DNA from 4 places in the Polaromonas sp. CG_9.11 genome. Region 1 is predicted to be linked to each of the others. Evidence: predicted binding sites of a transcription regulator. Region 1 holds the regulator's gene; each other region holds the start of a gene.
What was found. Region 1 encodes sigma-54, which starts transcription at its own class of promoters, with help from an activator protein. Its sites were predicted from a motif close to TGGCANGNAANCTGCTTT; they were not measured.

Region 2: IWX85_RS12620 (pilin) is a predicted target of sigma-54. The motif match lies at 3,867-3,884, and genes of this name have one in related genera.
Region 3: IWX85_RS11870 (transglutaminase family protein) is a predicted target of sigma-54. The motif match lies at 6,092-6,109, and genes of this name have one in related genera.
Region 4: IWX85_RS04995 (DUF2126 domain-containing protein) is a predicted target of sigma-54. The motif match lies at 2,601-2,618, and genes of this name have one in related genera.

Annotation. Positions count from the first base shown of each region.
Region 1 covers NZ_JADOVE010000013.1:114,896-122,458, reverse strand. The annotation lists gene IWX85_RS12405 (filamentous hemagglutinin N-terminal domain-containing protein) at 1-1,883, shown strand, start outside; gene IWX85_RS12400 (L,D-transpeptidase) at 1,923-2,732, shown strand; gene lptA (lipopolysaccharide transport periplasmic protein LptA) at 2,934-3,575, shown strand; gene lptB (LPS export ABC transporter ATP-binding protein) at 3,580-4,377, shown strand; gene IWX85_RS12385 (RNA polymerase factor sigma-54) at 4,673-6,223, shown strand; gene IWX85_RS12380 (class I SAM-dependent RNA methyltransferase) at 6,469-7,563, shown strand, end outside.
Region 2 covers NZ_JADOVE010000014.1:34,078-41,961, reverse strand. The annotation lists gene IWX85_RS12630 (PglL family O-oligosaccharyltransferase) at 1-1,477, opposite strand, end outside; gene IWX85_RS12625 (PglL family O-oligosaccharyltransferase) at 1,542-3,269, opposite strand; gene IWX85_RS12620 (pilin) at 3,332-3,826, opposite strand; gene IWX85_RS12615 (FHA domain-containing protein) at 4,395-4,961, opposite strand; gene IWX85_RS12610 (Stp1/IreP family PP2C-type Ser/Thr phosphatase) at 5,018-5,803, opposite strand; gene IWX85_RS12605 (TerC family protein) at 5,957-6,658, opposite strand; gene sucD (succinate--CoA ligase subunit alpha) at 6,776-7,669, opposite strand; gene sucC (ADP-forming succinate--CoA ligase subunit beta) at 7,685-7,884, opposite strand, start outside.
Region 3 covers NZ_JADOVE010000013.1:6,188-14,071, forward strand. The annotation lists gene IWX85_RS11840 (CopG family transcriptional regulator) at 160-582, shown strand; gene IWX85_RS11845 (PHB depolymerase family esterase) at 630-1,853, shown strand; gene IWX85_RS11850 (hypothetical protein) at 1,958-2,707, shown strand; gene IWX85_RS11855 (NAD(P)-dependent alcohol dehydrogenase) at 2,836-3,933, shown strand; gene IWX85_RS11860 (DUF3297 family protein) at 3,967-4,215, opposite strand; gene IWX85_RS11865 (N-formylglutamate amidohydrolase) at 4,440-5,189, opposite strand; gene IWX85_RS11870 (transglutaminase family protein) at 5,186-6,028, opposite strand; gene IWX85_RS11875 (SemiSWEET family sugar transporter) at 6,284-6,571, opposite strand; gene dacB (D-alanyl-D-alanine carboxypeptidase/D-alanyl-D-alanine-endopeptidase) at 6,577-7,884, opposite strand, start outside.
Region 4 covers NZ_JADOVE010000004.1:86,096-93,979, reverse strand. The annotation lists gene IWX85_RS04995 (DUF2126 domain-containing protein) at 1-2,526, opposite strand, end outside; gene IWX85_RS04990 (pyridoxamine 5'-phosphate oxidase family protein) at 3,020-3,448, shown strand; gene IWX85_RS04985 (hypothetical protein) at 3,515-3,820, shown strand; gene IWX85_RS04980 (sodium:proton antiporter) at 3,952-5,508, shown strand; tRNA gene IWX85_RS04975 (tRNA-Thr) at 5,930-6,005, opposite strand; gene IWX85_RS04970 (class 1 fructose-bisphosphatase) at 6,018-7,025, opposite strand; gene pepN (aminopeptidase N) at 7,075-7,884, opposite strand, start outside.

The DNA.
Region 1 (7,563 bases):
CCCTGGCTATCAGCGATGCCAACTTCATGGCGCGCAACTACCAGTTTTCCGGCGCGGGCGCGGGCGCAGTCGTTAACCAGGGAACGATCAACGCGGCCGACGGTGGCTACGTCGCCCTGCTGGGCGCCAACGTCAGCAACCAGGGCATCATTGCGGCCCAGCTGGGCACGGTCGCACTGGCCGCAGGCAACGCCGTCACGCTTGATGTCGCAGGCGACAAGCTCTTGCGCGTCACCGTCGATCAGGGCGCGGTCAATGCGCTGGTGGACAACGGCGGAGTGATCCGGGCCGACGGTGGCCAGGTGCTGATGACCACCCAGGCAGCGGGCAGCCTGCTGTCCAATGCGGTCAACAACACCGGCGTGGTTCAGGCACAGACGCTGCAAAACGTCAACGGCACGATCATGCTGATGGGCGGTATGGCAAATGGCACGGTGAATGTGGCTGGCACGCTGGACGCTTCTGCACCCGCAGGCGGAAATGGCGGCTTCATCGAAACCTCTGCGGCCAGTGTGAAAATCGCCAGCGGGGTGAAAGTCACCACTGAGGCGGCGCAGGGTAAAACGGGCACCTGGCTGATTGACCCGCAGGACTTCACCATTGGCAGCCTGTCCACGGACAACATCTCTGGCACGACGCTTTCAGCCTTGCTGGTGACCAACAGCGTGACCATCAGCACGGCAACCGGAAACGATGTCATGGTCGCCGGTACCCCGCCTGTGACGAGTCTGTACACAGCAACACCCGGCAACGGTGACATTCATGTCAACGACGCCATCGCATGGTCAGCGAGTTCGAACCCGACGACGCTGACGTTGCTGGCGAAAGGAAATGTCAACATCAACAAGCCAATCACTGCCACCAATGGAAACCTGGCGGTGTGCTGCGGGCGCGATGTGAATGTGAAATTGGGCGCAGACATCACGACGACCAACGGAAGCGTTTTGCTCAGTGCCGGCAATGACATCAACTTGATAGGCGCTTTGTCGACAACCAACGGCAACGTCACCATGTGCGCCGCAAACGATGTCAACATTCAGGGAAAGATCACACTGACCCACACCACCAGCATCATTCCCGGTCAAAGTCTGGGCCTGCCGCTTGGCCTGGTGCTGAGCGCCGGGTATGGCGCCAGTGCCCCGGGCGCTGGCGGCACGGTTGTTTTTGCTCCGCTGGCACCGGCTGCGACTGTCACGAATGCGCCGACGACCATTTATTACAATCCGGTCGCGTACACCACGCCAACCGATTACTCTGGCAACATCATCGGTGCCGCGCCCATCCAGCACATGCTGGTATTTGCTCAGGGCCAGGACAAAATCGCCGACGGAACCACCACGGCAACGGTCGCTTCGTTGAAAGGAAGCCCTGTGGGCGATGTGACGCTGGTTGCAGGCCCCGGCAGTACGGCCAATTTCGCTACCCCGGACGTGGGAGTGAACAAGACCATCACCTTGACCGGCTACAGCCTGGGCGGTGCAGACGCCAATCGATACGCCTTGGCCGTTCCTTGCTGTGGCCCGGTTGTTTCAACAACGACCGCGAATATCACAGCGGTGGTGCCGCCGGTCGTGGTGCCGCCTGTGGTGCCACCGGTCGTGGTGCCACCGGTCGTGGTGCCGCCTGTGGTGCCACCGGTCGTTCCAATTAAGGAAAATACGCCACGTCCACTGCCTCCCGTGTTGACGCCGTCAACACCGCCTGCCGTCGTTCCTCCTGGGTACGTTTTCACGGTGCTTCCGCCAGCGTCTGTGCAGCCGCCCGTTCTGGTAGTTGTCACACCACCGGCACCACCGGTTGTTGCGCCTGTTGTGGTATCAGTCCCACCGCCGCCCGAGCAATACGAGGCGCCAGTACGCAAGCCCAAACCGGAACGCAATTAAAAAGGCTGTTATGGAAAAACCTGAAAAATATTGGCGCTCATGATGCGAGAAGTTTTTCTGGGCTTGCTGGCCACAGGATTGATTTGCACCCAGGCGTATGCATCGCATGATGCTGCGCACTTGCCAGACCCTGGGCTGGCATCGTCTGTTCTGTCCGCTGAAGGCGGCGCCGTCCCAACGGTCACGCAAACGCAACCCGCAGTGGCGGGAAAAAGCGCAAAACGCGCCAACTTTGAACAGACCAACGCCTCCAAAGAAGCCCGACATGTGGCCAATTGGGTGGTTGATTCAGGCGACAACCTCAACAAGCCCTTTGTCATCGTGGACAAGCTGGAGGCCAGGGTATTTGTGTTCGATGCAAAGGGCCAACTGCGCGGAGAATCTTCCGCGCTGCTCGGACTGGCCAGAGGCGATCACTCAGTCCCCGGCATCGGAACCAAAAAGCTGTCAACCATTCGCCCGGAGGAACGCACCACGCCGGCAGGCCGTTTCGTGGCCAACCTGGACAAAAACCTGAAGGGCGATGAAATGCTCTGGGTGGACTACGACACGGCCATCTCCATGCATCGTGTGGTCACTGGCAATGCCAAGGAACGCCGCGCCGAAAGGCTGGCCAGTTCTTTGCCGTCAGAGCGCCGAATTTCTTATGGCTGCATCAATGTTCCCGTCAAGTTTTACGAAAACGTGGTGAGTCCTGCTTTCACCGGAACGGACGGCATTGTTTATGTGCTGCCCGAAACCCGTTCGGCGCGTGAAGTTTTCGGCTCGTACGACGTCGGAGAGCGTGTGCGCCTGCAAGCTGCAAGCCAGTCACATCCGATACTGCCGGAAGCACACGGTTTCAGGTGATGCGCTTGCTGTCGGGAAGCACGCTTTTCGCAGCAGGGCCGCTTGCTCGCCACAAGATCTGAAGAAGGCTAGTTTCAGCGGCGGCTGCCAGTGCAAGTCAAGACTGGCGACCAGGGGGGAATACCGATTATTTTCTAGAGGATTCTGGCCCTGCCGGCATGGCTACAATTGAAAAAATATCACCCGCAAGAACCGTGCCTCATGAAAACCCCTTTTTTCCCTCTTCTCCTGGCTGCCATCCTGGCAGCGGGTGCCGTGCTTCCGGCCGCGGCGGAAAGAGCCGACCGCGACAAGCCGATGAATGCCGAGGCGGATTCCCTGCGCTATGACGACCTCAACCAGACCAGTGTCTTCACCGGCAACGTCGTCATCACCAAGGGAACGACCATCATCCGGGGCGCGCAGGTCGATGTCAGTCAGGACCCGGAGGGCTACCAGCTGGCCGTGGCCACGGCAGCGCCGGGCAAGCTTGCCTATTACCGCAAGAAGCGCGACGGCGTCGATGAATACATCGAAGGCGAAGGCGAACGCATCGAATACGACAGCCGCGCCGACCTGGTCAAGTTCATCAAACGCGCCGTGGTGCGCCGGTTCAAAGGCGCGACGCTGAGCGACGAAACCACCGGCGGGCTGATCGTGTACGACAACAACACCGACGTGTTCACCGTTGATGCCGGCGCGAAAACTGCCACTGCGGCAAACCCTGGCGGACGGGTCCGCGCCATGCTGTCGCCGCGCGCCCCTGCGACGGGCGCCACGGCAGCGCCGCCGGCCAGCGGACCGGCGCCCGTTTTACGCCCCAGCACCACGCTGGGCACCGGCACAGCCCCGAAAGCCCCCTGACCCCATGAATCGAACGATTGAAACGGTTCCTCCGCAGGAGGGCGCAGTCCGCCTTGACACACCCAGCAGCCTGGTCGCGCAGGGACTGCGAAAGTCCTACGGCAGCCGGCTGGTGGTGCAGGACGTGTCGCTGTCGGTGCAAAAAGGCGAGGTTGTCGGCCTGCTGGGCCCGAATGGCGCGGGCAAGACCACGTCGTTTTACATGATCGTCGGCCTGGTGCGCGCCGACGCGGGCCAGATTTCCATCGACGGCCAGCCGGTCGAGCACATGCCGATCCACCTGCGCGCGCGCCTCGGCCTGAGCTATCTGCCGCAGGAAGCGTCGATTTTCCGCAAGCTCAGCGTGCAGGAAAATGTGCGCGCCGTGCTGGAGCTGCAGCGCGATGCCGCCGGCAAGCCGCTGGCCCGCGCCGAGCTGGAGTCGCGGCTCGATGCGCTGCTCGACGACCTGCGCGTGAGCCACCTGCGCGACTCGCCGGCCTTGTCGCTGTCAGGCGGCGAGCGCCGCCGCGTCGAGATTGCCCGCGCGTTGGCCACCCAGCCGCGCTTCATCCTGCTGGACGAGCCGTTTGCCGGCATCGACCCGATTGCCGTGATCGAGATCCAGCGCATCATCGGCTTCCTCAAGTCGCGCGGCATCGGCGTGCTGATCACCGACCACAACGTGCGCGAAACATTGGGCATCTGCGACCACGCCTACATCATCAGCGACGGCCACGTGCTGGCCAACGGCACGCCGGCCGAGATCGTGAACAACGCCGATGTGCGCAGGGTCTACCTCGGCGAACACTTCAAGATGTAGCAATGGCCCCCACGCTTGTCACTTTATGTACTGCGCTGCCCCCCGGGGGAGCTGCCCCGCCTGCGGCCTGGCAAAGCCAGTTCCGCGGCCGGTACTTGCACGAGCGGGAAAGGTTGCCAGCCGCGCCTGTGACAATCTTGCGCCTAGCATCGCTGGATACATCAGGTGGGACGGCAGGGCATCCCCGCCAGCCCCAGTACCGGCCGCAGGACCGGCTTTGCCGGACTGCAGGCGGGGCAGCCCCCTCGGGGGGCAGCGAACCACGCGCAGCGGGGAGCGTGGGGGCTATATCTTCATGAAACAAGGCCTGTCCCTTCGCGTCTCGCAGCACCTGGCGCTCACGCCACAGCTGCAGCAGTCGATCCGGCTGTTGCAACTCTCGACGCTGGAGCTAAGCCAGGAAGTCGAGCAGATGCTCGACGAAAACCCTTTTCTCGAACTGGCGGACGACAGCGCGCCGCGCGAGGAGTTTGGCCTGGAGCACACCGACACCCCGGTCAGCCAGGACAGCCGTGAATTCGAGTCTGCTACAGATTCAATAGCTGCAAATACAGACACAGCAAGCGCCAGCACATCAAAAGAGTCTGAAAACACGGCAGAGGCCGGCACCGAGGCGGCGCTGGAAGAAAGCTGGGAAGGCGATGGCTCGGTCGAGTCTTTGCCCGACGACAGCGAATGGGGCGGCGACGCGCCGGCGCGCAAGAACAACCTGGACGACAGCGACGTCGAAGCCTCCGACCTGACCGGCGCCCATGTGTCGCTGCAGGACCACCTGCACCGGCAGGCGCTCGGCCTGCGGCTGTCCGAACTCGACCGGGCCGCCCTGCACTTCCTGATCGAGTCGCTCAATGACGACGGCTACCTGGAAGACAGCCTGGCGTCACTCGCTGCCGGACTGGCCAGCGGCAACCCGGAGCAGGCCGAAGAACTGGAGCAGCCCTTCGCCATCGCCTTGCAACTGCTCCAGCACATGGAGCCTGGCGGCGTCGGCGCGCGTACCCTGGCCGAATGCCTGCGACTGCAGCTGCTCGACTGCAAAAACAGCATCGAGTCGCGCGCCGCCATGGCGATCTGCCAGCAGCCGATGGAACTGCTGGCCAAGCGCGATGTCAAGCGACTGTCGCACCTGTGCAAATGCACCGAAGACACCATCAAGGGCGCGATCGGCCTGATCGCCCGGCTCGACCCCAAGCCCGGACGCCGGTTTGCCAATGTGGAACGCAATCTGGTCGTTCCCGACGTTCTGGTCGTCAAGTCCGGCCGGGGCTTCAAGGTCACGCTCAACAGCGACGTCATGCCCCGGCTGCGGGTCCACGACATCTACGCCAGCGCACTGCGGCAGCACGGCGGCAGGGGCGGTGGCCAGGCGCTGCAGCAGCGGTTGCAGGAAGCGCGCTGGTTCATCAAGAACATCCAGCAGCGTTTCGACACCATCCTGCGCGTCAGCAACGCCATCGTCGAGCGGCAGAAAAATTTTTTCACCCACGGCGATCTTGCCATGCGGCCGCTGGTGCTGCGCGAGATCGCCGACGAGCTGGGCCTGCACGAATCGACCATTTCGCGCGTCACCACGGCCAAGTACATGGGCACGCCCTTCGGCACTTTCGAGCTGAAGTATTTCTTTGGCTCCGGGCTGGGCACCGAAACCGGTGGCAATGCATCGAGCACCGCCGTGCGCGCACTCATCAAGCAGTTCGTGGCGTCCGAAAGCCCCAGAAAGCCGCTCAGCGACAGCCAGATTTCAGCAATGCTCAAGGAGCAGGGTATTGAATGCGCCCGCCGCACCGTGGCCAAATACCGCGAGGCATTGCGCATTGCGCCGACCAATCTGCGCAAGGCACTCTGAACAGGCCATGCGCCTTTTGCAATGTCCGCTGGCCCTCATCCCTGCCTTCTCCCAGAGGGAGAAGGAGCCAGCCGGGAAAGATTTGTGGGTGCGCAAAGACCGTGCTGCTGCCTTTTCTTACGCCCTCTCCCTCTGGGAGAGGGCGGGGGTGAGGGCTGATACCGAGGGCGGCCCTTGCCATGTCCGCCAGCCGATGCACACTGCCCCTGCAGTCCACAGCCGCAGCAGCCCAACCTGAAAACACCATGAACCAACTCCAACTCTTCCTCCCCTGCGCCGCCGGCGTCGAAAACCTCCTGGCCGCCGAAGTCCAGCGCATCACCGGCATCGAGGGCAAAGCCTGGCGTGCCGGCGTCCAGCTGCAGGCCTCGTGGCGCGAAGCGCTGCAGCTCAACCTGCACAGCCGCCTGGCCCAGCGCGTGCTGATCGAGCTGCAGCACGGCCCCTACCGCAGCGAGCAGGACCTGTACAACGCGGCGGCCAGTGTCGCCTGGGAAGTCTGGTTCACGCCCGCGCAGACCTTCAAGGTCGAAATCACCGCCCAGCACAGCCCGCTGCAAAGCCTGAACTTTGCCGCGCTGAAGATCAAGGACGCGATTGCCGACCGCTTCCGGCACAAGTTCAACGACGTGCGCCCCAGCGTCGACACCCGCTGGCCCGACGTGCGCGTGTATGTGCACCTGACCACCGACACGGTGACGGTCTACATCGACACCTCGGGCGAGCCGCTGTTCAAGCGCGGCTGGCGCGAGGACAAGGGCGACGCGCCGCTGAAGGAAACGCTGGCCGCCGCGATGATCGCCGCCAGCGGCTGGAGTGGCGACGAAGGGCAGTGCAAGCAAGGCGTGCCGCTGTACGACCCGTGCTGCGGCTCGGGCACGATTGCCATCGAGGCGGCGCAAATCGCCTGCAACATCGCGCCGGGCATCAACCGCCGCTTTGCCTTCCAGAAGTATTTGCCTTTCCAGGGCCACGTGTGGGAAGGCCTGCTCGACCAGGCCGAAGCAGCGATCACCGAGCCCACCGCGCCGGTGTTTGGCAGCGACGTGTCCTTCCGCATGGTCGATTTTGCCGAGCGCAATGCCGAACGCGCCGGCGTGGCCCATGCCGTGCAGTTTCGCGGCGGCGACGCGCTGCAGCGCATGCCGCCCGCGCCCGGCGGCGTGATGCTGGTGAACCCGCCGTATGGCGAGCGCATCGACGTGGCGGGCGTGGCCGGCACCAGCGGCGTGCAGCAGCGCGAGCAGCGGCGTTCGCAGTTCCAGGGGCAAAGCGTCGATGAATTTGGCCAGCCGCTGGTTCGCCCCGAGCGCGACATGCGCTCAGGCCGGGAAGAGCGT
Region 2 (7,884 bases), on a different contig from region 1:
TGCTTGGTCGCACCCTGAACCGCGCCATCACGATCCACTCTCTCAACTGGGTCAGCACCCAAACATCTGGCGGTCCACCCATGGGGCCTCGCCCTTGTCCCACAATGGACTGCTCAAGCCGTAGCAAGCCATAGCCAATGTCCACCCGAGCATAGTCACGAATGGTCACACCCAGCACTGCAACAGCAGCCAGCCAAATGCCTGACAGCACCCAATGCGGCAAGGTCGCCACCACTTTGGCGCCTAAACGGACATTTAACATTCCCATGACCAAACCAACCGGCAGCAAAAAATATGCGTATTGAAGCGGAAACTCAACCAAGGCATGAATACCAACAGCAACGAGCAGCAGAAATAGCGCCGCTTCTTCAGGCCGGCGAACCGCGCGAAATCGCAACCAAAGCCAACGAATTAAAATCGCTGCAACGAAAAAACCTATCGGCAATCCGGTCCAAAGCACCATATCCAGAAAAAGGTTGTGAGACAGCTGGAAAATTCCGTTCTGACTAGGAAACCGGTCCGCAACAGCGATTTGGGCTGAGCTAACCTCCGTCCAACCATACCCAAACCAGGGCCGCTCACTGACAGCTTGAAAAAACATGCGCCAAGCACCAAGGCGAAGTTCACCTTGTTGCCGAACCCGGACATAAATCTCGTATTGCTCTAGCAGCAAGGCAGAATTCAGCCATTGCAGCAACGCCGGAATCATCAAAACATATAAATAGAGCCCCGATGCAACACGAGGCAATTGCCTGGATGGCCAGAGCCCACGCCAAAACCATACCGCCACCAGTATGACGCTTAAGGCCAAAAAACCCGCACGCGACTGAGTCAGTGCAATCCCAAGCAGAATGAAAGCAGCGCCACAAATAGCTGTCCATTTGCCCACAGCCTTGTGAAGGTAGGCCCAAAGACAGGCCATTAGCCCCCATACCAATAAGGTGGCCAACAGATTGGGTTGCCCCAGGTTTGCGTATGGTCGACTTCCCGTGAGACCCAGCGACCAAATGCCCATGACACCACTCTCGGATAACCCCAGCCAGGTGTAGAGCTGCAACCCGACCGAAGCCATGGCAGCCAGTCCAATGGCGATGAACAAACCATGGGCCAACTGGGCCGGACTGGCCAACTCCCATCGGGCCCCAATGAGCAGGGCCAGTAAAAACCCCAGCAAATAAGCGGACGATATCCATGCCTGACCGGCAAAAGGAAGTAACCCAAAAAAGAACTGAATCCATGGCAGAAAAATCAGTCCGGCAGCCAAGCACGGCAGGCCATGCCAATTCAACGCAGAACTGCTGCGGAATAACAAAATCAAAGCCGCAACACTTCCCAAGACTGCAGACCAAGCGTCCGCAGGAAAGGTTGACCATGGTGGAAAGTGAACTGGCAGCAACCACGAGAACGCAAATAGGATTGCCCAAAATACCAGAGAAAACGATGACATAACGGGAGAAATGGCCGATGGAGAAGGCATCAAACAATTCCGCATTCGAACAAGGGTAAGTCAGCGGAAAAGATAAACACAAAACTCCCCATCACTAAGGACTCTTCGGCCGACATGCTTCAGATAAATCGCCTGCAGCATCCCGCATGGGATGCCTTGCATACGCTTGACGCCAACGTTCAAATGCCAATGGAAATGCATGGCAAAACCGTTTCGTATGAAAACGCAACGCATCTGCATCGTGAAGGTACCAAAGACTTAGGAGCAAAGGTTGAATCACCATAGGTTCAGCAGAAAAATGAAGCAGCTTTTCTGCACGCTGGCGCACTTCCGCAGCATTCTTTGGTGTTACCACGATCAACCCAAGCGCTGCAAACTCCAGTTGCTCGCGAAACAACCAGGCGCCTGAAGCCTGGTTTATTGCAGAGGCTACAGCTGCGCGATGAATATCTCTGTTGTTCGTGAAAGGTGTTTTATAAATCGGGAGCAATGTAACGTACTGCCGCCAAGCCACGATGGCCAAACAAATCAGACTTACTGCAACAACAACTGCAATGCCTATTGAGAAAATCGTGTAATTATTCAAAGACTTTTCGACACTGGATACCGGCAACAAATAACCTAAAAACAATCCCGTCAAAAACAAAAATCCCGCATACCAAAGCGGGTATTCCAACATACTGTGTATTCCTACAATGAATAGCAAAATGATCCAGGCAAATTGTCTCTCAGGCAGAGGTGGAGATAATTCTCTATTGTTACTACTCAAGCGCCCCCATGGTTTTATCCAGTAAATTGCCCGAAGCAACAAGCCGCAAAATAAAACGGCTATGGGCAATCCAAATTCCAGTGCGATTTGCAATGGTAAATTATGAGAGTGGTCCAACAGGCCATCGTATCTGCGCATGAACAATGTCATGTAGTGCCCGTAACCTGTTTCACGCCATCCCCATCCAAGCCAAGGATGCTCAAAAATCATTTGTGTCGTATTACTCCAGATAACAAGACGAAGATCCTGTGCTGTATGTGAAACACGTTCAGCGCCTGAAGAAAAACCAAATCCATGCCACTCAGCAACAACGGGTAAAAAAATACTGGCCAAACCCAGCAACACCAGTTGCCCTACCATTAAACGGCTTGCTACAGGTGACTGCTGTTTCTTAAAAACAAAAGCCGATAATGCCAACGCTATAACTTCCAGCATGCCGGTCCGCGAAGCAGAAGCAGCTACGGCAAACATCAGAATTACCGAAATAAACCACGCCATGGATTCTGTCAATCGACTCCTGTGAACTAGCCAGATCGTACATACTGAACCCACACACATAAACGTAGCAAACAAGTTGGTCTGACGCAGTGCACCGAAAGCTATCCCGCGTCTTTCAGGCTCTATCACCCAATGATAGAGTTCGCCGACTAGACCAAACCACTGCAGCAAACCCTCGACTGCATTAATAATCGCGGCGACAACTATTGCAAATAGGAGCCAAGACAATCCACCGGATTTGCTTCGGAAATGAGCTCCTGTGTGACAAGCCAATCCAAAAAATAGTAATCCAGCAGCACCAGCAATTTGCCGCCCCAAATATGGATTTGGCGTCATCGCCATCAAAAAAATTCCACCAAAAACTGCGCTTTTAACCAGTGGATTGATAGCACTTAATCCAAATAACAGCGAACCCGCACTCAATATACCAAGAAAAAATATTTGCTGAAAAGCATCCGAAGATCCGCCTTCAAAAGACGGGAAAATCCATCCAGCAGATACACAGAGTACTCCGGCTATATATCTTGCGTTCTGCAAAAGCAATTTATTTGACAATTCAACAATCAGTCACCACATAAAAAAAGGCGCCATAAGCGCCTTTTTAAAAACCCTCTAGTTCAAGTCCTGCAGACGGCAGGGGCATATTTAGCAAGAAGAGAGCCTGTGGTGCCTGCCGCTGTAGAAGTGGTGCCAGCGGCCTTACATACCCACACAATAGAGCCAGCTGTTGGCACTGTGGTTGCAGAGGCTGTACCGCCAGAAAATACTGCGGTTCCATTCAGTGGCGTCAAAATCAATGTGCCGCCGCCGGCGCTGGCAGTGTAGTTAATCGTAATAAATCCAGCTGCTGCATCAATTTCGATGCCAGAGACACTTTTTGTTACCGCAGGGGATGTCCAACCAGAAGCATACGCAGTTCCGTTGGCAGCATTTTCTGCAATTGCTGTTTTTGCAGCACCCGCCAGCGATAACCCCTCAGTTACTTTGGCCCGCACCGTGTAATCCTGATAAGCAGGCAAAGCCACCGCCGCCAAAATACCAATGATCGCCACGACGATCATCAATTCGATCAGGGTGAAACCCTTTTGGGCCATTTGCATGGAACGCTTCATGAGAAAACTCCTTGGTTGGAAAAAAAACTTGCCACGAACTATTGCAGGTTGCGTGCCAAGCCATGAAAGCTGTTTCTGGTCACGAAAAACGTGATTTTCGTCACATATGAAACATTCGGATTACTTTTTTTGTCACAATATAAAACATGAACGACATTTTTGTCACTTGATGCAACTGACGGCACTATTTCCAAATCCATCAGGCCCATCAGCACTTTTCCCATGCAGTCCGCATGGTGTGTCGTGCGGCGTCAAGACAATCTGTACCGGTCGTCACGTTCTGCGCCCTGTGGCTTCAATTGGCTTGTCTCGGCCAATTTCCTTCAATGCGCCTTGACTGAGTTCCGGTTCAACCAAATTGGCACACCGGCCGCGGCCACCGTCATTCGGCCCCGGACGCGCGTCGGTTTCGCAAGCATCAACGATAGGCCAGGCAACGCGCAAGCCCCGGTTTCCCCTGCTTTGCGTTGACTTTCAGCCGTGTGCCCCGGGACCGCGGTGGACAGGGGAATCTTTGAGCAATCAGGTCGGCAATGCGAGACAAGCGCTGAATCAGCCAGCGCTTGTCTCACTGCTGGACAAACTGCATTTGCGTTCCCGCCAGCTCAATCAGGTCGCCATGGTTAAGCGCCACCGGTTCCACGCCCACGGCCACGCCATTGAGCGTGGGCTGGCGGTCGCCCTCGACATGGGTAACCACAAAGCCTGTGAACGTTCTGGTGATGCTGGCGACTCCGACGCCCGCTTTGCCTATGGTGGTGACAGGCTTGACCAGCGCCATTTCACGACCGGCCGCGGGGCCCGACATCACCTTGATGGCGCCATTGATGGCGCTTTCACCCGCATTGGCCTCGTCGACATACTGGATCTTGTACTTGCCAATTTCCACCGTGTCGCCGTGGTGCAACAACTGCTTCTTGACGGACTTGCCGTTGACATAGGTGCCGTTGGTGCTGTTGAGGTCTTCAATGTGGCCTTCGGCGCCCGAGATCTTGAGCACCGCATGCTCGCCGCTCACGGCCATGTTGTCGATCACGATGTCGTTGTAGGGCCGGCGACCCAGCGAGGTGCGGTCTTTTGTCAGCTGGACTTCCTTCAGGACGGCCCCGTCCAGGGAAATGATCATTTTCGGCATGCCCGGTTTTCCTTTGCGTTTTTTTAACTTGTCGCCGTCAGCGGACGCTGAAGAGGCTATTTTCCCAGCATTCTGGACAGCAGGCCGCGCCGCGTTTCATCTTCAGCGGCCTGCACCAGCAGGACCGAGATATTGTCGCGTCCACCGCCGTCGTTGGCCACCCGGATCAGCGCTGCGGCTTTTTGCTGCAACGTGCCGGAGGCATTCAGGATGGCTGCGATCACCGGGTCCAGAACCATGTCCGACAGGCCGTCGGAGCACATCAGGTACAGATCGCCCGGCTCGACCCGGTGCTCGTTGATTTCGACTGAAACCGCATCCTCGACGCCCAGGGCGCGGGTGATCAGGTTGCGGTGCGGCGACGTCAGGGCCTGCTCTGCCGTCATCAGCCCTGCGTCCACCTGCTCCTGCAACAGCGAATGGTCTTTGGTGATTTGGTGCAGCACACCGCCGCGCAGCCGGTAACAGCGGGAGTCGCCGATATGGCCGAGCACCAGCCGGGCTTCCAGAAAAACACCTGCCACCAGCGTGGTACCCATGCCGGCATAGTCAGGATTGGACCACGCAGCGCTGAAAATCGAATGGTTGACCTGGTTCACACAGGTTTCCATTGTCCGGCGAAGTTCCCTGACAGAGGCGCGGCTGCCGGGCTGCGACAGCCACGCCGTCAGCTCCTGACGAAGAAAGGCGACCGCCATGCTGCTGGCCACCTCGCCGGCGTTGTAGCCGCCCATGCCGTCTGCCAGCAGGCACAAGCCGGTCTTCGGGTCAAACGCCAGAGCATCTTCATTGTTTTTGCGCACCCGGCCCTGGTCGGTTTGCGCAAAGATTTCATACATCATGGGGTGATGGGCATGACTTCTGTTGGATCGGCTGGCCCCGGCGAATGCATTGATCCAACCGGCTTTGCCTGAGAAAAACCGGCCGTGTCCCGCCAGTCAGGGCTGCACGTTAACAGACGCTCAAACACTCGACAAGGAATTAATGCGCAGTATTCAGCCCGCGACCGCCGGCTTTCGGCGTGCCTGTATTACCTTGCCAATCACCAGCACCAGCAGTGCGCCGGCAGCGGCCACGGCATACCCCCAGTAAGCGCCTTCGGGCAGGTACGGCTTGACGGCCGGGTCGGTGTAAGCCATTTGGCCGGCAATCCAGCCGAGCAACATGGCGCCCAGGGTGATGACAACCGGAAAGCGTTCCATCAGCTTGAGCACCAGCTGGCTGCCGCCGATGATGATGGGAATGCTCACCAAGAGACCAAAAATCACCAGCGCCAGCTGGTGCTCCTGGTGCGCTCCCTGCGCCGCGCCGGCAATCGCCAGCACGTTGTCCACGCTCATGACCAGGTCGGCAATGATGACGGTCTTGACCGCGCCCCAGAGCTTGTCGCTTGAGCTGACGTTGTGGTCGCCTTCATCTTCGGGCACCAGCAGCTTCACACCGATCCACAGCAGCAGCAAGGCGCCGACGATCTTCAGGTAAGGAATGGCCAGCAGCGCCAGCGCAAAGGCAATCAGGATCACCCGCAGGACGATGGCGCCGGCCGTACCGTAGATGATGCCCTTGGTGCGTTGCTGGGCCGGCAGGTTTCGGCAGGCCAGTGCAATGACCACGGCGTTGTCGCCCCCCAGCAGAATGTCGATCATGATGATCTGCCCCACTGCCAGCCAGAAGCTGGCTGTCATGAACTCTTCCATGGAAACCTCTTGAGAAATGAAAAAGACCGATTGTCAGCGATGACAACCGGCCTTTGTATTGTGGCTAACCGCAGTCTGCGCTGGCTCGCGCCGCGCCCTGCGGGTGCATGCGCCGGTTTACAGCAGGGCTTTGAGCAACTTGGCCATTTCCGACGGATTGCGCGTGATGGTGAAGCCGCAGGCTTCCATGATCGCCAGCTTGGCGTCGGCCGTGTCGGCACCGCCCGAGATCAAGGCGCCAGCATGGCCCATGCGCTTGCCGGCCGGCGCCGTCACGCCGGCGATGAAGCCGACGATGGGTTTTTTCATGTGGGCCTTGCACCATTCAGCGGCTTCGGCTTCGTCCGGGCCGCCGATTTCGCCAATCATGATGACGGCGTCGGTGTCCGGGTCGTCATTGAAGGCGCGCATCACGTCGATGTGCTTCAGGCCATTGATCGGGTCGCCGCCAATGCCGACGGCGGTGGACTGGCCCAAGCCGATTTCGGTCAGTTGCGCCACCGCTTCATAGGTCAGCGTGCCGGAGCGCGACACGACGCCGATGCGGCCGGCGCGGTGGATGTGGCCGGGCATGATGCCGATCTTGATCTCGTCGGGTGTGATCAGGCCGGGGCAGTTGGGGCCCAGCAGCAGCGTGCGCTTGCCGCCAGCCGCTTCCTTGGCCTTCATGCGGTTGCGCACTTCGAGCATGTCCTTGACCGGAATGCCTTCGGTGATGCAGATCGCCAGGTCGAGGTTGGCTTCGACGGCTTCCCAGATGGCGGCGGCCGCGCCTGCGGGCGGCACGTAGATCACCGACACGGTGGCGCCGGTGGCATTTGCCGCTTCGCTCACGTTGGCAAAAATCGGGATGCCCTCGAAGTCTTCGCCAGCACGCTTGGGGTTCACGCCCGCCACGAAGGCTTCGCGGCCATTGGCATAGTCACGGCACATGCGGGTGTGGAATTGACCGGTCTTGCCGGTAATGCCTTGCGTAATGACTTTGGTGTTTTTGTTGATGTAGATGGACATGTGTGTTCTCCTGGCTTACTTGGACACGGCTTCGACGATTTTGGTCGCCGCGTCGGCCATGGTGTCTGCGGCAATGATTGGCAGGCCCGAGTCGGCCAGCATCTTCTTGCCCAGGTCTTCGTTGGTGCCCTTCATGCGAACGACCAGCGGAACGTTCAGGTTCACGGCCTTGCAGGCGGCAATGATGCCGTCGGCAATGGTGTCGCACTTCATGA
Region 3 (7,884 bases), 110 kb from region 1:
GCCATTTTTCTAAAAATTAATGATGAAAATAGGGCTTTGCGCATACCCCACAAGCATAGACAGCTATTGATAAAGTAGCAGTCAAGTGTCTTGGGTCACGGCTTGTAAAAAGTTGAAACATCCATAGACCATCCACTTGGATGGTTTTAAGATAGCGCCATGCCACCAAGAACCGCCAGCACTGTCGCCCTCAGCAAACCGGCCGATGAAAAAATCACCATCAACCTGGGCTATGTTGATCTGGGCCAGATCGACCTGCTGGTGCAGGAAGGTTTTTACGCCAACCGCACCGACCTGATCCGCACCGCCATCCGCAACCAGCTCGTCAACCATGCCGAGGTGGTGAAACAGGTGGTGGCGCGCAAGACGCTGGTGCTCGGCATCCAGCATTTCACCGCCGACGACCTGCGCGCCGTGCAGGCGTCGGGTGAAGCCTTGCAGATCCGTGTGCTGGGCCTGGCCACCATTGCGCTCGATGTCACCCCCGAACTGGCGCTGGCCGCCATTGATTCGGTGGTGGTGCTGGGCGCGCTGCACGCCAGCCCGGCCGTGAAGGCGGCGCTGGCTGGCCGCATCCGCTGAATTTCAACCTCTACCCTGAACCCACCCGTTCCCTGAAGGAAAACACCATGAACCCGAACCTTGAACGCATCCTGTCCGAAGCCTCTCGCCTGGCGCAGGGCGCCATGCAAAAAGCGCTGGCCTCGGCCAGCCAGCACGCCGACAGCGGCGGCGAGCATCCCCTGCACCGGCTGGCCGCTGGCGCCAAAAACACAGCCAGTCCGATGCACAACCCGGCGTTCCAGCATTCGATGGCCGAAGCCACGCGCCTGATGCAGACCGGCAACCTGCAGGCCGCCACCGCTGCCATTCAGGCCGCGCTGGGCGGCGCCGCAGTGCCCGCCAGCGCGGCTGACGAGCTGAATGTCATCGACGTGGAGGCGCACGAAGTCGGCCGGGCAGCGCCGGCGCAACAACCGTCCGATGCGGCCGTCAAGCCCGGCCCGGCGGGCCAGTTCATCAGCGGCAGCCACACCGAAGGCACGGCTGGCAGCCGCGAGTACAAGCTCTACATTCCGCCGGCGTCCTTCACCGAGCCGCTGCCGCTGGTGGTGATGCTGCACGGCTGCACGCAAAACCCGGACGACTTTGCCGCCGGCACCCAGATGAACGAGGCGGCCTTGACGCGCGGTTTCTATGTGCTTTACCCGTCGCAGACGCAGCACGCCAATGCGTCGCGCTGCTGGAACTGGTTCAAGCACAACCACCAAAAGCGCGGCCGTGGCGAGCCGGCATTGCTGGCCGGCATGACGCGTGACATCATGAAACGCTACAACATCGACCCGCAGCGCGTCTATGTGGCCGGCCTGTCCGCCGGCGGCGCCATGGCGGCGATCCTGGGCGACGCCTACCCCGACCTGTTTGCCGCCGTCGGCGTGCATTCGGGCCTGGCGACCGGCTCGGCGACCAATGTGCAGACCGCGCTCAGCGTCATGCAGACCGGCGCGCCGCCCAGCGCCCGGACCACGGCCAGCCCGCCAACCATCGTCTTTCACGGCGACCAGGACGCGACCGTGAACCCGGTCAATGGCGAGCAGGTTCTGGCCGCCAGTGCCGGCGCTCACAAGCCGGAAACGAATCGCGCCAAAAGCGCCAACGGCCGCCAATACACCCAGCGCACCTACCAGGACGCCAGCGGCCGCGTGGTGGCCGAGCACTGGGCGGTGCACGGCGCCGGCCATGCCTGGTCGGGCGGCAGTTCGCGGGGTTCCTACACCGACGGCACCGGTCCCGACGCTTCCGTAGAAATGCTGCGGTTCTTCTTGAACAACACGCTGCCCGCCAGGCATTGATGGCCGGCCCGCCCGGGCCCGGGGCGCCATTCGCAAGAAGCCGGACTTGAACGGTTTCATAGAATGGCACCCCTTTCATCAACTGCCTGCCTTTCGGCCCCGCCATGAACATCACCGTCAACGAAGAATTGCTTGCCTACATCGACCCGCTGACGCCGGAAGAAAACGAAGCCCTGGAGCGCAGCCTGCTGGCCGAGGGCTGCCGTGACGCGCTGGTGCTGTGGGGCGAGGTGCTGGTCGATGGCCACAACCGCCACCGCCTCTGCACGCAGCATGGCATTCCCTTCAACACCGTGCAGAACACGCGTTTCACCTCCCTCGACGATGTGCACCTGTGGATGATCGAGCAGCACCTGGGCCGGCGCAGTGTGTCCGATTTCCAGCGCGGCGTGCTGGCCCTGCGCCGCAAGGACATCCTGACCGCGCGGGTGCAGCCGGCGCCTGCCGAAGCGTCGGGGTCTGAAGCTGCCGATGTTTCCGGCAAGCCCGAGCCCGTGCCAACGATGGGCGCCATCGCCAAGTCCGCGCGCATCAGCAACGCCACCATCAGCCAGATTGAAAAGATCCAGAAATCGGCAGCGCCCGAACTGGTGGCGGCGGTGAAGTCGGGAACGATCTCGATCAACGCGGCGGCCACCGTGGCGTCGCTGCCGGTGGAGGCACAGGTGGCGGCGGTCGCCGGCGGCAAGAAAGAGTTGCAGCAGGCCGCCCGGCAGGTGCGGGAAAGCAAGGCCGTGGCCCGCACCGAGCCCGAAACGCCCGAAGGCGTGATCGCCCGGCTGCGCCAGACCATCACCGAACTCAGTGCAGAGAATGCGGCGCTGAAGGCCAGGCTGGCTGAACTGGCCGCCTGAAGCGGAACCATCAATGCATTGACCTGCATCAATCGCGGCGGGATGAGGCACCTGCACCGCAGGGATGCGCGATAGACTGATTTCACAAGCGTTGTGATTCAGCCCTGTTCACCATTCAAGGAGCCCCCATGCCCGCCATGATGAAAGCCGCCGTGTTCGTCGAACCCGGCCGTATTGAACTTGCCGACAAGCGCATCCCCGACGTCGGGCCCAACGACGCCCTGGTACGCATCACCACCACCACCATCTGCGGCACCGACGTGCACATCCTCAAGGGCGAATACCCCGTCGCCCGGGGGCTGACGATTGGCCATGAGCCGGTCGGCGTGATCGAAAAGCTCGGCAGCGCGGTGCAGGGTTATACCGAAGGCCAGCGCGTGATTGCCGGCGCCATCTGCCCGAATTTCAATTCCTACGCCGCGCAGGACGGCGCGCCGTCGCAGGACGGCAGCTACCTGATCCCGCTGGGGCTGTGCGGCTGCCACGGCTTCAAGGCCACGGCCGGCTGGCGCTTTGGCAACCTGATCGACGGCACGCAGGCCGAGTACGTGCTGGTGCCCGACGCGCAGGCCAACCTGGCGCCGATTCCCGACGGCCTCACCGACGAACAGGTGCTGATGTGCCCGGACATCATGTCCACCGGCTTCAAGGGCGCGGAAAACGCCCGCATCAAGATCGGCGACACGGTGGTGGTGTTTGCCCAGGGGCCGATTGGCCTGTGCGCCACCGCCGGCGCGCGCCTGTTGGGCGCCAGCACCATCATCAGCGTCGATGGCAACGACCACCGCCTGGGCATCTCGAAACAACTGGGCGCCGACGTGACGCTGAACTTCAACAACTGCGACGTGGTCGAGGAGATCATGAAGCTCACCGGCGGGCGCGGCGCCGATTCATCCATCGAGGCGCTGGGCACGCAAGCAACGTTCGAGTCGGCGCTGCGGGTGCTCAAACCCGGCGGCACGCTGTCCAGCCTGGGCGTGTATTCGAGCGACCTGACGATTCCGCTGGCGGCCTTTGCTGCCGGACTGGGCGACCACACCATTCGAACGGCGCTGTGCCCCGGCGGCAAGGAACGCATGCGCCGGCTGATGAATGTGTTGGCGTCCGGCCGGCTCGACCTGGGTGTGCTGGTGACGCACGAGTACAAGCTGGAAAACATCGTTGCCGCCTACGACCTGTTTTCGCACCAGCGCGACGGGGTGCTGAAGATCGCGGTCAAGCCTTAAGCAAGCCAGGCTTGGCCTTCCAGCAGCGCCCTGTTATTTGTAAAACGCCTCGACTTTGCCCTTGAGCTTGATCAGCAGCGGCCGGCCGTTGCGGTCCAGCGTCTTGCCGGCGGGCACCTTCACCCAGCCTTCGCTGATGCAGTATTCCTCGACGTTGATGTGTTCCTTGTCGTTCAGGCGAATGCCAACGTCATGTTCGAACACGGCCGCAACATGGTGCGGGCTGCGCGGATCGACCGACAGGCGGTCGGGCAGGACTGGAAATTCAGTGGCTTCGTTCATGTGTATCTTTTTTCAGTTGACGCGAATGGGTGTCGATTTTCCATGATTCCGCTTGGGCCGCAGGGGCAAACCTTCTTCAAAATCAGGCTTCGCGCATTAAGCGGCCGGCGTCCGTCTTGCATTGGGGCCAGGTGGGGGCTGTGGACAGGGGCTGTTCGATTCGCGAAATTTTTGAATAGCTTCGGAGTATCCCCGATGACCGAAGCCGTGCTGCCTGCGTTTCGTCACACCGGCAGCGGCAGCGCCAGCGCCAGCGCATCGCCCAGCGCCCCGGTGATGTCGCCGCGCAACGCCGCCCAGGCGTCGCCGCCCGCCAGGTAAAAGCGCTGGTTCACCTCCAGTTCCAGGCCGACATACTGCCCGGGCGCATGGCGCTTGCGCAGCAACGACGTCAGGCCGTCGCCCTTGCCTTCATACGGATAGTTGCGCCGCAGCTTCAATGAGGGCCGGCGGCGGCGCAAGGCGCTGAGCCAGCGCGCTGCCAGCGCGCCCTCGCCGGCGCGCCTCGGGTCATACAGCCAGGCCACATCGGCCTGGCGCACCACGCCGTTCAGCTCGGGCGTGAAACTGTGCGAGGCCACGTGGATGACTCGCCGGCCGCCGGCAATCAGGCGTGCGACTTCCGATTCGACCGCATCGCGGTGCGGCCGGTAATGCTGTGCGGCCATCTCGCGCCGGGCGGCTGCCGGCAGCCCGCGCGTGGCCTGCGAATGCAGCTGCCGGTGGCCAATGGAACGGTTCAGGTCGATCAGCAGGCGCGTGGTGGTGGCGGCAAACAGCGGCGCGCCCAGGGCACGGGCCATCTGCTGCGCCAGTTCCAGCGCGCCGGGGTCCCAGCCTCGGTGGGTTTGCAGCAAGACTTCATGTCCGGCGAACAGCGAGGCATAGCTGGCGGGCACCTCGCGCCCGCCATGCTCGCAGGTGATCAGCAGGGCGTCACCGGCCAGCGTGTCAGCGACAGGCGCCAGGGTCACACCGTGCGGATGGCATGGCCATGCGTATCGACTTCGCAGGTCGTGACCTCGAACTTTTTCAGCGTGTTGGCCCCGAAAGCCATCGTCAATGGCACGTCGCCGGCATCGCGGCCGCGCGCCATCACCACGCGGCCGATGCGCGGCGTGTTGTGGCGCGCATCGAAGGTGTACCAGCGGCCCCCCAGGAAGACCTCGAACCAGGCGCTGAAATCCATCGGGTAGGGCACCGGGAGAATGCCAATGTCGCCCAGGTAGCCGGTGCAGTAACGCGCCGGGATGTTCATGCAGCGGCACAGCGTCACCGCCAGGTGGGTGAAGTCGCGGCACACGCCGGTGCCTTCGCGCCAGCCTTCGACGGCGGTGCGCGTGGCGCGGGCGGCGCTGTAGTTGAAATGGATGTGCTGGTGCACATAGTCGCAGATGGTCTGCACCCGTGCCCAGCCGGCCGGCACCTGGCCGAACTGGTTCCAGGCGAACTGCAGCAGTTCGCTGTCCACCTCGCAGTAGCGGCTGGGCAGCAGGAACTGCAGCGTGGCCGGCGGCAGTTCGGTCGGGTCGTGCTGCCTGGCGGCCCAGTCCACCTCGTCGGGCAGGCCCGAGTCGCGGATGATGGACTCGCTGTGAAAGCGCACTTCGCCGACCCCGGCCGGCGCATTGACGCGCCCGCAGCGGTTGCCGAAGGCGTCCAGGTACTCGTCGGCCAGCAGGTGGGGTTCGATCAGCACGACCTCGGGCGCCAGCAGGTCGTCGCGCCGTGACGGATGCACATGCAGCACATACACCAGCGCCATCGGCGACGTGATGGCCAACTGGATATCGAAACCAATTTTGATATACATAGGATTTGCCGCCAGAAAGTGGTTGAGCGTGGTCGTGTCTTGCCGGTTTGCCTGGGTCCCGTGCGTGCAAGTATGGTGCCAGGGCGTGGGATGGGCTTATCGTCTCTGGCGCCGTGCAGGTGTCAGAAACCGGAGAACATCGGCTCGGGAAAACCCTTGCCGCCTGGGCCGCCCTGCGGAGGTTCCCCCTTGAACATTTTGGTGCATGACCGGCGTGACTGGCATGGCCGGGTGTACGCCGGGTTGCGAGTCGCCTTATTCCACCACGCTGCGGCGCCGGCCGGGCTTGCGGCCATACGCCAGCTTCATTGCCAGAATCGCCAGGGCCAGCACCAGCGTGATGGTGTTGGCAATCACCATCGGCCAGGAGCCAAGCAGCCAGCCGTAGGCCAACCACAGCGCCACGCCAGCGGTGAACACGCTGTACATCCCCAGCGACACGCCGCTGACATCGCGCGTGCGAAAGCTCAGCCAGGCCTGCGGCAGGAAGCTCGCGGTGGTCAAGAAGGCCGCCACCGAGCCGACAAGGTCGGTCAGGTTCATGGCGTTCACCGGCTGCCTTCCTTCACCGCCCAGTCGACCAGCGCTTCGAGCGCCGGCCGCGCCGCCGGGGCGTTCGGGTGGTTGACGATGCCGACCACCACCAGGCGCCGGCCGCTGGTCGTGTGAACATAGCCGGCCAGCGCGGTGGCGTCGCGCAGCGTGCCCGATTTCAGGTGCGCCCAGCCTTGCGACACCAGCGACTTGCTGCGTTTGAGCGTGCCATCAACGCCGGTGATGGGCAGCGACGCCATCAGCTCAGGCATGGCGCCCGACACATAGGCGGTCTGCAGCATGCGCGCCAAACCCTGCGGCGTGACACGCTCCAGCCGGGACAGGCCCGAGCCGTTGTCCAGCACCGGCCCATCCTCCCCGCCGTCCGCCCTGCCAAAGCGCGCCAGCCACCAGCCGCGTACTGCCTCGCGCGACGCCTCGTTGCTCGCGCCGCCGGGGCGCTGCAGGCTGAGCGTGAGGAACAGCTGCTGCGCCATCACGTTGTTGCTGAACTTGTTGATGTCGCGGATCACCTCGGCCAGGGACGGCGAGAGCATCTCGAACGCCGGCGCCAGGCGGGGCGGCGCGGCGCCCTCGCGCACCCGGCCGTCCAGCCGGCCGCCCATTTCCTGCCACAGCCCGGCAATCGCCCGCGCGGCATAGCCGGCCGGGTCGGGGTAGGCGATGGCCCAGACCTTTTCGCCGCAGGCGGCCGGATAGCTGCCGGCAAACGCCATGCGCAGCGGGTCGGTCAGGTCGGGCTGGAGCTGCGCCCGGTAGTCGCCGCAGTCGCCCAGGGCGGCGCGGCCGTTGCTTCCCGCCGACAACGGCACGCTGGCCTGCATCCGCACGCCGGCCAGCGGCGGGTCGTAGCTGATGCTGGCGCTGCCGCTGCCCGGACTTGGCGCGAAGGACATCACCACCGACTTGTAGTTCACCAGCAGCGCATCGGGCTGGACGTTGTAGGGGCGCAGCGCCTCGCCGTCGAAGTCGCCGGGGTTTTGCGTGGACGCGGCAAAGGCGCTGCGGTCAAGCACGATGTCGCCGCTGATGCGCTGGATGCCCAGGCCCTGCACCCGGCGCAGCAGCAGCCAGAGCCGCTCCATCACCAGCTTGGGGTCGCCCCGGCCCTGGATGATCAGGTTGCCGTTCAGCACGCCATCAATCACCGGGCCGTCGGTGTAGACCGGCGTGGCCCAGGTGTAGGCGGGGCCGAGCAGTTCCAGCCCGGCATAGGTCGTGACCAGCTTCATGACCGACGCCGGGTTCATGGCGCTGCCGGCGCGGTGGCTGAGCAGCGGCGCGGCCCGGCCGTTCAGGGC
Region 4 (7,884 bases), on a different contig from region 1:
GAATTCGACCAGCCCCAGGCGGCCGGTCGGGCCGTCAGGGGAATACAGCTTGTCGATGGAAAATTCCGAGCGATGGGTGTTGCCGGTCAGGTCAACCAGCAGGTTGCGCAGCAGGCGGTCCACCATCCAGGGCTTGTCGCCCGGCTGCAGGGTCGGCAGCACCTGGTCCATCTGCTGAAAGGCAATCGCCAGTTCGTACAGGTTGTCGTCGCGTGCCTCATCGACACGCGGCGCCTGGCTGGTCGGGCCGATAAAGGTGCCCGAAAACAGATACGACAGCGCCGGATGGTTCTGCCAGTAGGTGATCAGGCTTTTCAGCAGGTCGGGCCGGCGCAGCATCGGGCTGTCTTCGGCGGTCGCGCCGCCCAGCGTCGCGTGGTTGCCGCCGCCAGTGCCGGTATGGCGGCCATCGACCATGAATTTTTCAGTGCCCAGGCGCGTCAGCCGTGCCTCTTCATACAAGGTGGTCATGTTGTAGACCAGCTCGTTCCAGCTGGCCGCCGGGTGGATGTTCACCTCAATGACACCCGGATCGGGCGTGACGCTGAGCAGCTTGATGCGCGGGTCGCGCGGCGGCGGATAGCCTTCGATCCACAGCTTGAGCTTGAGCTTGGCCGCCGTGTTCTCGACCGACGTGACCAGCGCCAGGTAGTCTTCGATGCGTTTGACCGGGGGCATGAAGACATGCAGCCGGCCACCCCTTGCCTGCACGCACAGCGCGGTGTGGATGACTTCACTTGGCTCGGGCTGCTCGTCCGCAGGCGCCGGCTTCTTCGCCTTGGCCGTGTTCCGTTTTTCCTTTCGGCCGGCATCCAGCGGCGCTTGCGGTGCGAAAGGATCGACATCGAATTCAGGCTCTTTTTCGTCGGGCTGCACCCAGGGCAGCGCATTCAGCGGCAGACGCAGCCCCAGAGGCGAGTCTCCCTCGGTCAGGTAAAGATGCTCGCGCTTGAGCGGCCAGGGGGAGGTGCGCCAGGCGGTTCCCAGGGCAATGCTCGGGTCCAGGTCCCTGGGTTTGAGCGGCAGCACATAGCCCACGACCTGGCCCAGTCCGTCTTCAAGCAGGCGCGCCAGGCGTCGCCGCTGCTCCGGGGCCTTCAGGTCAACCTGCAGCGGGTCCAGGTTCACCGGCAGGCCTTGCTCCAGCCGGGCTTGTTGCAAGACGTCTTCATAGGCGGGAATCTGGCTGTGGGCCGGCAAGCCCAGCGCCTTGACCAATTCGGCGCTGAAACGCTCGGCCTCTTCGCTGCCATAGCCATCGGGGATGGCCTCGTCCGAGAACAGCGTGGGATCGAGCCACATCGGCTGGCCGTCAATGCGCCAGTAAATGTTCAGGGCCCAGCGCGGCAGGGGTTCGCCGGGATACCATTTTCCCTGGCCGTAATGCAGCATCCCGCCCGGTGCAAAGTGATTTTTCAGGCGATGCATGAGCTGACCGGCCAGTTCACGCTTCTTGTCGCCGTGCGCCAGGGTGTTCCATTCGGCGCCGTCCATGTCGTCGATGGACACAAAGGTCGGCTCGCCGCCCTGGGTCAGGCGCACATCCTGGCGCTTCAGGTCAGCGTCGACCTGCTGACCCAGCAGGTTGATTTTTTGCCAGTCTTCTTCCTTGTAAGGCTTGGTCACGCGCGGGTCTTCATGAATGCGCGTGATCGTCATTTCATGAAAGAACGTGACCTCGGCCTTGTCGGTAAAGCCGGTCACCGGCGCCGCCGACGAAGGCATGGCCGTGCAGGCCAGCGGAATATGGCCTTCGCTGGCCAGCATGCCCGATGTCGGGTCCAGCCCGATCCAGCCGGCGCCGGGAACATACACCTCGGTCCACGCATGCAGGTCGGTGAAGTCGACTTCGGTGCCGCTAGGGCCATCGAGCGAGGCCTGGTCGGCACGCAACTGGATCAGGTAACCCGACACGAACCGTGCGGCCAAACCCATCTCGCGCATGATCTGCACCAGCAGCCACCCGCTGTCGCGGCAGGAGCCCGAGCGTTTTTGCAACGTTTCTTCGGGTGTCTGCACGCCAGGCTCCATGCGCAGCAAGTACGCAATGTCGCCTTGCAGGCGTTGGTTCACCGCCACCAGAAAGTCGTTGGTTGCCAGGTTTTTCTTCAGCAGGTCGCGCCGTGCGTCTGCCACCCAGGCCACCAGCAATTCTCCGGGCTTGTCGGCCTTCAAATAGGGGCTGAGTTCGGCGGCCAGTTGCACCGGGTAGCTGAACGGGAAAAATTCGGCATATTTTTCGACGAAAAAATCAAACGGATTGATGACGGTCATGTCTGCCACCAGGTCAACCGTGAATTCGAGCTGGTTTGATTTTTCAGGGAACACGTAGCGGCCGATGTAATTGCCGTAGGGGTCCTGCTGCCAGTTGATGAAATGGTCTTCTGGCGTGACGGTCAGCGAATAGGAAAGAATCGGGGTTCGCGCATGGGGTGCCGGTCGCAGGCGAACCTCATGCGGTGACAGTGCGACCAGGCGATCGTAGTGGTAGCTGGTTTTGTGGTGCAGCGCAACACGGATGGCCATGGGAGGGTGCCTTTCAGTGGAAGATGGGAGGACGCAAATCAAGGTGTCTTGCAGGCAACAAAATCTTTGTTCCAGACGCAGGATTCATGCCTGCATGTCGCATTTATAGCAGCGATGCTCGGGCATCTCGGGCCACCTGCAACTTTCACGGCCTCGATCCTGCGGGTGATGTCGACCGGATGCCGGGTTGCCCCAATTTCAATGTGCATGATGCTCACTTGGCCAAAGATCGACGGGAAAATGAGGCCACACGGACTTTGGAAAAAGAAATATCAGAGGCAATCTTGTAGCCAAGCAGACCAAGGGTCAATTGCGCTGACATGTCTTGCCTGCGCAGGGGGGCGGCTTCACATCTGGAGGGTAGGGCCGCAACAGGCTTGCTGACCGTTTGCTCCTACGTTTTTTCTGCGCGGTGTCTGATGCGGCCCGCCCAGCCAATTTCATAGTGTAGGGCTTGCCCAGTTCAATCACGATTGTCAAAGGTAAACCATCCATGCAAATGCACATCCAGAAGACTGACTTGAAAGACATGGCGAAAAAAATGTGCAATCTCGATATCGCCTCGCTGGTTACAGTGGCCGAAGACGGGTTACTCGCTGCCCGCCCCATGAGCAACAACGCCGACGTTGACTTTGACGGCAAGTCCTACTATTTCACCTATGAAGCATCGGACAAGGTCAAGCAGATCAGTGGCAACCCTGAAGTGCAGTTGGCATTCGAGGGCGATGACAAACTTTATGTGACCGTCACCGGCCGGGCCGAACTGATCCGTGACAAGGCCGAATTTGACAAGCACTGGGTCCCTGAACTGGGGCAATGGTTTGCTCAAGGCACTGACACGCCGGGCATGGTGCTGCTGTGCGTCAAGGCCACGCACGCCAAGTATTGGCAGGACATGGAAATGGGGGAATGGCGGGCGTAGGTTGATGGCCTTCCTGCTGTTGAGGTTGAGGCGGATGTCGAACGTATCCAGACTGCGCTCGGCCATATGCCGGTTCCAGAAACAGGTGCATTGAAGACTATTTTTTGCCCTGCGTACGCAATTGGCATGGGTTGTTGGTGCCACGGGCTGACTGAACGGATCGGCCTGGGCCCGATGGAAAATAATCCAGTCGAGACATCAATCAGCGTTGATTTTCATGCCTTCACCAGGCATCGCAAAGGAAAGCCCAGTGTGAAACCAGTGCATGAACTGCTTGATACGGTCACATTCGACCACCGAATCACAATTCCTGAAATCTGGTGCTCGATGGCCATCGCGCGCTCAAGACTGCCGGCTGCATTTTGGCCTTGAACGCATGGTCAATGATGCTTTTCGCAGCACTGCCTGGCTTGAAGTCGTTTTGGCTGCGCATATGACCGGTGTCCAGGATTCGCTGACACAAGCGCCAGTGTCCGTTTGTTACGGTCTGCAAGGACGCAACCATGAGCCTGATTGACGTCACGTTCATCGTGCTCGGCCTGACGCTGGTGACGGCGCTGTTTACGCCAAAAACCAGCGTGCCTGCACCGGTCGTCTTTGCCTGTGCAGGCATTGCAGTCGGCGTGGTCTGGCACCTGATGCCGTTCCTGCCGGTGATTCGCGTGCCGCCGGACCTGGTGTTGTTCATCTTCCTGCCGCCGCTGCTGACGACAGCTGCGTATGCGTTGCCTTTGCAGACGTTTCGGCGCAACCTGCGGCCTATCGCACTGCTGGCTATCGGCCTCGTCCTCGCAACGATTGGCGCAGTTGCACTGATCGGCCATTTCCTTGTCGGACTGGGGTGGGCGGCTGCCGTTGTTCTCGGCGCCATCCTTGCTCCGCCTGATCCGGTTGCCGCCACCGCCGTGGCCGGCAAGACCGGACTGTCGCACCGGCTTGTGGTGATCCTTGAAGGTGAGGGACTGGTCAACGACGCGGTCGCCATCGTTGCCTACGGTGTCGCACTGGAGGCGCTGACCACCGGCAAGTTCGAAGCTACCCACGCGTTGCTGGCACTGCTTCAGGAGGTACCGATTGGTGTAGCCGTCGGGCTGGCGGCGGGCTGGATCGCCGGCTTGCTCAGGCGGCGTATCGACAGCGTGCCGCTCGAGATTGGCATTTCGCTCGCGACGCCCTACCTGGCCTACCACCTCGCCGACCGCTTTGGCGGCTCGGCCGTGCTGGCTGTGGTCACGCTGGGCTTTATGCTGCGATCCTCGTCGGCCCGGGTTTCTTCGCCCGTCGCGCGTCTCGCCGCACGCACGGTCTGGAGTTTCCTGCGCTATGTCAGTACCGCGCTGGTCTTCGTGCTGCTTGGGCTGCTGATCGGCGAGATTGCGGTTAACTGGCCGGGTTGGGCCGTGGTCCGTGCCGGCATCATTCTGGGCGCGGCTGTCATCGTTGTTCGCCTGGCCTGGATGCTGATGGTGCCGCGTTTGGTGGCGATCTTCGGTATCGGCCATGATTCTGTACCGTCGCTCGGCGAGCGGTTCGTGCTGGGCTGGGCCGGCATGCGCGGCGTGGTTTCGCTCGCACTGGCGCTGGCCCTGCCGCTGGCCTTCGGCGGGGACGGGGAACTCCGGAGCACGATCATCTTCCTGACGCTGATCGTCATCATCGCCACGCTGTTGTTCCAGGGCATCACGCTACTGCCGCTGGTCCAGCGTCTGCAGGTCGGCGACCCGGACCGGGAAGCGCGCGAGGAGTGCAGCGCGCGGATTCGAGCGCGACGGGCCAGCATCGCCGCCGTGAAAAAGTCGGGCGGTGGTTCCGGGGATCTGATCGCGCGGCTGGAATCGGGCAGTATCGGCATCGCAAGCGCAGGAGCGCTGGGCCGCCATGCAGAGCATGGCCCGGCGCTGCTGCAGGCACTCGATGCGCAGCGCAAGGTCGTCAACAGCCTGCGCGATGCCGGCCGGATGGGCAGTGCGCTGGCCGAGCGCCTGGACACAGAGCTTGACCTCGATGCAATGAATGCAACAGGTGACGGGGCCCGGCTTACCAATGCTGGCGAAGAGTGAAATTTCCCCCAACTGGACGGCCTTCGGGCGTGGCGTTTTGCATTGATTGGGCTGCGCCTGCCGGTGCCGACATAGAAGCAAAGAACAACTAAGTTATGGACCGTGATCATGACACGAGGGAGCCTCAAACGCTTACCCTTTGGAGGTTAGGGGGGCTTGAAAGTCTGGAGCCTTTGACTGCGGGAAACCGACCGATATTTCACGTGGACAAAAAATCCCCATTTCAAACGCTATTCAAATGTCGGGCCGTGCCTGCATGGTGAAATTTATTTGAAACAGGTCAGGAATCTGACCCACACCCACTGGGCAGCGGGGCTGAACGGCAGTGTTTTTCTCAAGAATCAATTAGCGCGTGTTGATCCTGGTGCTAACCCAAAAAAAATCCGCTATGGTTTAGATAGCGGACTTTTGTTTTTTGTATTGGTGCCGGAGAGATGAATCGAACACCCGACCTTCTCATTACGAATGAGCTGCTCTACCGACTGAGCTACACCGGCTTAAGCCCTCAATTATAGCCCGGCGTGGTAGGCGGTTACGCGGTCGACTTCATTTTTAGAGCCCAGGATCACGCTGACACGCTCGTGCAGTTTGGTCGGCTGGAGGTCAAGTATGCGCTGTTTGCCGTTGGTGGCGGCGCCTCCGGCCTGCTCGATGAGCCAGCTCATCGGGTTGGCTTCGTACATCAGGCGCAGCTTGCCGGCTTTTTGCGGCTCGCGCTTGTCCCACGGGTACAAAAATACGCCGCCCCGGCACAGGATGCGGTGCACGTCGGCGACCATGGAGGCAATCCAGCGCATGTTGAAGTCCTTGCCGCGCGGTCCTTCCTTGCCCTGCAGGCATTCGTCGATGTAGCGCTTGACCGGTTCGTCCCAGTGCCGCATGTTGCTCATGTTGATGGCAAATTCCTGGGTGTCAGCCGGAATCCGGACGTTTTCTTCCGTGAGCAGGAACGAGCCCTGTTCACGGTCGAGGGTGAACATGGCCACACCGTCGCCCACGGTCAGCACCAGTGTGGTCTGCGGACCGTAGACGCAGTAACCCGCCGCCACCTGACTGGAGCCGGCCTGCAGGAAATCGCTTTCCTCGACGCCGTGGTGGCCCTCGGCCTTTTTCAGCACACTGAAGATGGTGCCGATACTGACATTGACGTCGATGTTGCTGGAACCATCGAGCGGGTCGAACATCAGCAGGTATTCGCCCTGCGGATAGCGGTTCGGCACCACGTAGATGCTGTCCATTTCTTCCGAGGCCATGGCCGCCAGATGACCGCCCCATTCGTTCGCCTCGATCAGCACTTCATTGGCGATGATGTCGAGCTTTTTCTGGATCTCGCCCTGCACGTTTTCACTGCCGGCCGTGCCCATCACGTCACCGAGAGCGCCTTTGTTGACAGCCTGGCTGATGCCTTTACAGGCGCGGGCCACCACTTCGATCAGCAGGCGCAACTCGGGCGGAATGTGGCCGTCGAGGCGTTGCTGCTCGACCAGATAGCGCGTAAGGGAAATATTTTTGGGCATCAAGAACTCCGTGGACAGGGTGAGGAGGGTGAGTGGATCGCAAGCCGGCTCAATGGCCCAGCGCGCGCGCGACCACTTCGTGCGTGTCTTTGCTCAGGTCGGAGCGGGCGGCCACGCGGGCAATTGCCTGGTGCGCCTGGCTGCGGTAGGGCTCGGCCAGTTTGCTCCAGCGGTCCAGCGCGCGTGCCAGCCGGGCGGCGACCTGCGGGTTGAGGGCGTCAAGTTCAATGACGCGTTCGCACCAGAAGGTGTAGCCGGCCCCGTCAAGCCGGTGAAAACCAGCTGGATTGCCCTGGCAGAAGGTGCTGACCACGCTGCGCACGCGGTTCGGATTTTTCAGGCTGAAGTCAGCATGCTTCATGAGTTGCCTGACCGCCGGCAGGATGTTGCCGCCGCGGTCGGGCGCGCCGGTTTGCAGGCTGAACCATTTGTCGATGACGAGGGGCTCGTCCTTGAACATGGCATGGAACAGGGCCAGTGCCTGGGTAGCCAGCGGATGGCTGCTCGAAACCAGAGCCGCCAGGGCGTTGAAGCGGTCGGTCATGTTGCCGGCGTCCTTGAAACGCTGCAGCGTCTTGCCGGGCCAGACGGTGTCGCCGCTGGCTTGGGCTGCCAGGCACAGATGCGTCAGTGCCATGCCGGCCAGCGCGCGCCGGCCGCTCGACACCGGGTCGGGCGTGTAGGCGCCGGTGTCGTGGTTCGCTTCGTACGCCGCTTCCCAGTCGGCTTGCAGTGCGGTGGAAAGCTGCTGGCGCATGGCTTCGCGCACGGCATGGATGTGCTGCGGATCGACCACGTCGAGCTGTTCGGCCAGGTACGTTTCCGACGGCAGCGTCAGCACCAGGTCCTTGAAGGCCGA